2 regions of the Mesorhizobium sp. M7A.F.Ce.TU.012.03.2.1 genome follow, and region 2 is predicted to be linked to the other one. Evidence: riboswitches for the same ligand, from Rfam matches in the RefSeq annotation. Region 2 holds a riboswitch; the other holds the start of a gene.

What was found. A riboswitch is a leader RNA that binds a small molecule or an ion and turns the genes downstream of it on or off. The one in region 2 is predicted to bind S-adenosylmethionine.
Region 1: linked by a shared signal. The riboswitch ahead of EJ079_RS13185 (homoserine O-acetyltransferase) and the one ahead of EJ079_RS02130 (O-succinylhomoserine sulfhydrylase) in region 2 are both predicted to bind S-adenosylmethionine.

Annotation. Positions count from the first base shown of each region.
Region 1 covers NZ_CP034779.1:2,731,448-2,734,833, forward strand. Annotated here, with positions in the region: gene metW (methionine biosynthesis protein MetW) at 1-525, opposite strand, end outside; gene EJ079_RS13185 (homoserine O-acetyltransferase) at 522-1,691, opposite strand; SAM riboswitch at 1,806-1,883, opposite strand; gene hisC (histidinol-phosphate transaminase) at 2,020-3,129, shown strand; gene EJ079_RS13195 (prephenate/arogenate dehydrogenase family protein) at 3,135-3,386, shown strand, end outside.
Region 2 covers NZ_CP034779.1:443,193-446,578, forward strand. Annotated here, with positions in the region: gene EJ079_RS02120 (ABC transporter substrate-binding protein) at 1-680, opposite strand, end outside; gene EJ079_RS02125 (2'-deoxycytidine 5'-triphosphate deaminase) at 781-1,875, opposite strand; SAM riboswitch at 2,014-2,091, shown strand; gene EJ079_RS02130 (O-succinylhomoserine sulfhydrylase) at 2,149-3,336, shown strand; gene EJ079_RS02135 (BrnA antitoxin family protein) at 3,360-3,386, opposite strand, start outside.

The DNA.
Region 1 (3,386 bases), 2.3 Mb from region 2:
GAGAGCGGTTGCCTTCTCGACGGTCGCGCCGAGCTCGTCGCACAGATTGACGAAGTCGCGGATGGTGCAGAAGTGGATGTTGGGCGTGTCGTACCAGGAATAGGGCAGGTCCTTGGTCACCGGCATGCGGCCGTTGACGAACAGTGACAGACGCACACGCCAATGGCCGAAATTGGGGAAGGAGACGATGGCGCGATTGCCGATCCTGAGCAGTTCGTCGAGCACCAGCTTCGGGTTGCGGGTGGCCTGCAGCGTCTGCGAGAGGACGACGAAGTCAAAGCCCTTGTCGGGATAGAATTCGAGATCCTTGTCGGCATCGCCCTGGATGACCGAGAGGCCGCGCGCCACGCATTCGTTGACGCCGCGCTGCGACAGCTCGAGCCCACGGCCGTCGACCTGCTTGCTGTCCTGCAGCAATTCGAGCAGCGAGCCGTCGCCCGAGCCGACATCGAGCACGCGCGACTGTGGTGGGATGAGGTTGGCGACGACTTCAAGGTCGACGCGCTGGTCGCGGTTGACGCTCATAGGCCCAGCCCTCTCGCCCTGGCGGCCGAGCCGATGAAGCCGTTGATGGCGGCAAACAGTTCCGGCTCGTCGAGCAGGAATGCGTCGTGGCCGCGGTCGGTCTCGATCTCGACGAAGGATACCGATGCTCCGGCGGCGTTGAGCGCATGCACGATCGAGCGGCTCTCCTCGGTCGGAAAAAGCCAGTCCGAGGTGAACGACACCAGGCAGAAGCGGGTTTTCGTGCCGGCGAAAGCATCGGCCAGCCGGCCGCCATGGTCGGCGGCAAGGTCGAAATAGTCCATCGACCGCGTCATGTAGAGGTAGGAATTGGCGTCGAAGCGATCGACGAAGGTCATGCCCTGGTGGCGCAGATAGCTTTCGATCTGGAAGTCGGCGTCAAAGCCGAAGGTCAGCGCTTCGCGATCCTGCAGATTGCGGCCGAACTTGCGGTGCAGGGCGGCTTCCGACAGGTAAGTGATGTGGGCGGCCATGCGCGCCACCGCCAGGCCCTTTTCCGGGCGTTTACCGTGCTCGAAATATTTGCCGCCATGCCAGTCCGGATCGGCCATGACAGCCTGGCGGCCAACCTCATGAAAGGCGATGTTCTGCGAGGAATGGCGCGCGCCGGTGGCGATCGGCAGCGCCGAGAAGACGCGCTCCGGATAGCTCGACGCCCATTCCAGCACCTGCATGCCGCCCATCGAGCCGCCGAGCACGCAAAACAGTTTCTCGATGCCGAAATGGTCGATCAGCATCTGCTGCGCCCGCACCATGTCGCGAATGGTGATAATGGGCAGGTCAAGCCCGTAGGGCTTGCCGGTGGCGGGATTGGTCGAGGCCGGACCGGTGGACCCAAGGCAACCGCCGATAACGTTGGAGCAGATGACGAAGAAGCGATTGGTGTCGATGATCTTGCCGGGGCCGATCAGCACTTCCCACCAGCCAGGCTTGCCGGTCACCGGATTGGTGCTGGCGACGTGCTGGTCTCCGGTCAGTGCATGGCAGACGAGGATGGCGTTGGAGCGGGCATCGTTCAGCGTGCCGTAGGTCTGGTAGGCGATCTGGAACGGTGACAGCAGCGTGCCGGCGTCCAGCTTGAGCGGCTTGTCGGATCCAAAACGCAAAACCGGGCTCGACGGCTGGTCGACCTCGTTGTTGGTTTTGCGGGCGCGCAGAACGGCCATGACATCCATCTCACACTTTGAGCCCACGCATCGCGCTTGTCGAAAGTCGATGCCGATACGGGTGTCCGGCCGGGGCGGACAACAAAAAACCGGCATTGCAGTCGCAAAGCCGGTTACAGGATGCAAACGGCCCTTTAGCAAGTTGTTTAACGTGGCTGCAAGCCGACCGGCCAAATCACCACGGAAGTTCGCACCCCTTCTAGGGCTGTGGCGCGCCGTCGTCAACGGCCAGCCCTGGGCGATGGCTGTCGCCTCTCGACATTGCAGGCCACGGCTTGTATTTCCGCTGCGGCTTCCCTCAGGAAGCGTTCTCGACGGATTTTGCGACATGAGCCAGACACCGGACCAGGCACGTCCAACCCCGCGTGCGGGCATCATGGACATCGACGCCTATGTGCCGGGCAAGAGCACGGCGCCCGCCGGCGTCGCCAAGGTCCACAAGCTGTCATCAAACGAGAATCCGCTAGGGCCCTCGCCGAAAGCGATCGAAGCCGCGCGCGAGATTGCCGGCAAGCTCGACATCTATCCCGACGGCACCGCCAGGCGGCTGCGCGAAGCGATCGCCGAGGTGCACGGCCTCAACCCGCAGAACATCATCTGTTCCAACGGTTCCGACGAGATTCTCGGCCTGCTGGCGCAGACCTATCTGGCGCCCGGCGACGAGGCCGTCATCACCGAACACGCCTTCATGGTCTACAAGATCTACATCCAGTCGGCGGGTGCCGTTCCGGTGACGATCAAGGAAAGAGACGAGCGCGCCGACATCGACGCCATCCTGGCCGCGGTCACGCCGCGCACCAAGATCGTGTTCCTCGCCAATCCCAACAACCCGACCGGCACCTATGTACCGTTCCAGGAGGTACGCCGGCTGCATGCCACGCTGCCGAAGAACGTGCTTCTGGTGCTCGACGCGGCCTATGCCGAATATGTCCGCCGCAACGACTATGAGGCCGGCATCGAACTGGTCGGCAGCACCGAGAACGTGGTGATGACCCGTACCTTCTCCAAGATCGGCCTGGGTGGCGCGCGGATCGGCTGGATGTATGCGCCGATGCATATCGTCGACGCCATCAACCGCGTGCGCGGTCCCTTCAACGTCAATGCGACGGCGATCGAGGCCGGTATCGCAGCCATCCGCGACCGCGCCCATGTCGAGCGCAGCGTGGCGCACAACGAGACCTGGCTTGCCTGGTTGAGCGAGGAATTCACAAAGCTCGGGCTGCGGGTGACACCCAGCGTCGGCAATTTCATCCTCGTTCACTTTCCCGAGGACGAGAAACATTCCGCAGCGGCGGCGGACGACTATCTGACGGCGCGCGGCTATATATTGCGGCGCGTTTCGGGCTATGGCTTTCCCAACGCGTTGCGCATGACCGTCGGCACCGAAGAGGCCAATCGCGGCGTTGTCGCCGCTCTCACGACATTCCTGAAAAGCTAGAGACCATGACATCACCGATGTTTGAAAAGATCGCGCTGGTCGGCATCGGCCTGATCGGCTCGTCGCTGGCCCGCGTCATCCGCCGCGAAGGGCTGGCCCGTCACGTGGCCATATCAACGCGCAGTGCGGCGACGCTGGCGCGAGCCGAGGAACTCGGGCTGGGCGATAGCTATACTACCGATGCGAGAGAAGCTGTCCGCGATGCCGACCTGGTCATCGTCTCGGTGCCGGTCGGCTCGTCCGGCGCGGTGGCCGAG
Region 2 (3,386 bases):
AGGGCCGTGTCTTCCAGGCGCACGGCAATGCCGGCTTGCGTTTCGGTGCCCTTGACGTCGCCGACCAGCTTGCAGCAGCCGTCGCTTGCCTTCTTCAGCCAATCCATCAGCACGAACTTGTCAGAGATCACGGCGTCAAGACGACCGTTGGTCAGGTCGGTGATCGCCTCTTCCTGGGTCGGATAGAGTTTGGCCTCCGCGCCCGCCTTGCCATATTCATTCTGGGCATAGTCGGCCTGCGTGGTCGAAGCCTGGGCGCCGACCGTCTTGCCGGCAAGCGCCGCCGGTTCGGTCGAGGTCAGGTCGCTGTCCTTCGGCGCCACCAGAGCCAGCGGTGTCGTATAGTATTTGTTGGTGAAGGCGACCTGCTTCTTGCGCTCCTCGGTGATGCTCATCGAGGCGATGATGGCGTCGAACTTCTTGGCCTGCAAAGCGGGAATAATGCCGTCCCAATCCTGGGTGACGATCTCGCATTCGACCTTCATCTGCGCGCACAGCGCATTGGCGATGTCGATGTCGAAGCCTTCGACCTTGCCGTCGGCGGTAATGGTGTTGAACGGCGGATAGGCGCCCTCGGTGCCGATCTTGATTTTCTCCGCCGCCTGCACCGACAGAGAGCCGGCCAGTGTTGCCAGCATGGCAGCGCCTGCCGCCGATATGACCCATTTCGAAAATCGCATTTTCTTGGTTCCCCTTGAACGCCGCCAGCTTGACGGGCGGCAAGGCAGCCAAGCATGGCGAGCCGGTACAGGCAAGTATTTTGCCTTGGGGCAATGGGGGTCAGCGCGCGGCGCGAAAATGCTTGGACAGCTTCAGACCCTGCGCCTGATAGTTGGAACCGAGATCGGTGCCATAGAGCGCCTGCGGCCGCTTCAGCATATGCTCGTAGACCAGCCGGCCGACGATCTGGCCGTGGTCGAGGATGAACGGCACTTCGTGGCTGCGCACCTCCAGCACCGCCCGGCTGCCGGTGCCGCCGGACGCGGAGTGGCCGAAGCCCGGATCGAAGAAGCCGGCATAATGGACGCGGAATTCGCCGACCAGCGGATCGAAGGGCGTCATCTCGGCGGCGTAGAGCGGCGGCACGTGCACCGCCTCCTGGCTGACGAGGATGTAGAACTCGTCGGGATCGAGCACCAGTTCGCCGGCGCCGCTCTTGTGGATCGGCTCCCAGAAGTCGACGACTTCCTGCGCGGCGCGCTTGTCGACATCGACGAGGCCGGTGTGATGCTTGCCGCGGTAGCCGACCAGGCCGTTTTGGTCGCCGTTGAGGTCAATCGACAGCGCGATGCCGCCGCCGGAAATGTTCGGCGGCTCGGTAGCGACCAGCATCTCGGCGCGATGCAGGGCGTGCAGCTCGACTTCGGAGAGCAGCGCATTGCCGGTGCGGAAGCGGATTTGCGACAGGCGTGAGCCGGTGCGCACGACGATCGGGAAGGTGCGGGGGCTGACTTCCAGAAACAGCGGGCCGTGATAGCCGGCAGCGATCTTGTCGAACTCGTGGCCGCGATCGGTCATAACCCGGGTGAAGATGTCAAGCCGCCCGGTCGAGCTCTTCGGATTGGCCGAGGCCGAAATATCAGCCGGCAATGCCAGGCTTTCAAGCAAGGGCACGATATAGACGCAGCCGGTCTCCAGCACCGCGCCCTCGGCAAGACTGATCTCGTGCAGCTGCAGCCGGTCGAGCTTTTCCGAGACCTTGTGGTTGGGGCCGGGCAGGAAGGAGGCCCGCACCCGCCAGGCCTTGTCGCCGAGCCTGAGATCGAGACTGGCCGGCTGGATCTGGTCGGCGTCGAGCGCACGCGCCGACTTCAGCGCGCCGGACTGGAACAGCGCCGATATGTCCTGATCGGGAAGAATGCCTGTCTGCCGCAAGGCTCCACTCCTAGGTCAGACGTTTTTCTTGTCGCAGGTTCTGGTCGCAAAACCGTGGAACACTTTTGCGGAACCTGCTTGGTACAAACCTCTTAATGAAGCCGGCAATTGACGCAAGCGTGGCGCGGGTCTAAAGGGTCGTTATCCCGTGGTGATTTGGCCGGTCGGCTTGCAGCCACGTTAAACAAGTCGCTAAAGGACCGTCGGGCCGCAAGGCCGTATGGACCGGTTGCGACTTTCGCGGCCGGTTTTTTTGTGTCTGGAAGAAAAGCGATGAGCACCAAGAAGCACAACTGGAAGCCTCAGACGGCACTCGTGCACAGCGGAACGCTGCGTTCCGGTTTCGGCGAAACGTCGGAAGCGATCTACCTCACCCAGGGCTATGTCTACGAAACGGCGCAGGCCGCCGAAGCCCGTTTCAAGGGTGAGGAACCGGGCTTCATCTATTCGCGCTACGCCAATCCGACCGTCGACATGTTCGAAAAACGCATGTGCGCCCTGGAAGGCGCCGAAGACGCGCGCGCCACCGCGTCGGGCATGGCGGCGGTGACGGCCGCCCTTCTGTGCAGCGCCAAGGCCGGCGACCATATCGTGGCGGCACGTGCGCTGTTCGGCTCCTGCCGCTGGGTGGTCGAGACGCTGGCGCCGAGATACGGCATCGAGGCGACGCTGGTCGACGGCACCGACATCGCCAACTGGGAAAAGGCGGTCAAGCCGAACACCAAGCTGTTCTTCCTGGAAAGCCCGACCAATCCGACGCTGGAAGTGGTCGATATCGCCGCTGTCGCCTCGCTTGCCAATTCGATCGGCGCAAGGCTGATCGTCGACAATGTCTTCGCCACGCCCCTGCAGCAGAAGCCCTTGCAGCTCGGCGCCCATATCGTCGTCTATTCGGCGACCAAGCACATAGACGGCCAGGGGCGCTGTCTCGGCGGCGTCATCCTGTCGGACAAGAAGTGGATCGACGAGAACCTGCACGATTATTTCCGCCATACCGGTCCAAGCCTGTCGCCGTTCAACGCCTGGACGCTGCTGAAGGGCCTGGAGACGCTGCCGCTTCGTGTGCGCCAGCAGACGGAAAGTGCCGGCCGGATCGCGGATTTCCTGGCCGAGCGGCCGGAAATCGCCCGCGTCATCTATCCCGGGCGGGCCGACCATCCGCAGGCCGACATCGTCAAGAAGCAGATGTCGGGCGGCTCGACGCTGATCTGCCTCGACGTCAAGGGCGGCAAGCAGGCGGCCTTCGCCTTGCAGAACGCGCTCGACATCGTCTTGATCTCCAACAATCTCGGTGACGCCAAGAGCCTGATCACCCATCCGGCGACGACGACGCATAAGAATTTGAGCGACGAGGCGCGCGCCGAGCTCGGCATCGGGCCGGGCACGCTCAGACTTTCGGTTGGGCTGGAGGACACCGACGATCTGCTCGAGGACATCGCGCAGGCGCTGAAGGCCAGGTAGCGCGCGCGAGCGTCGTCACAGGATTACAGGCCGACCGCCTTGCGCAGCAC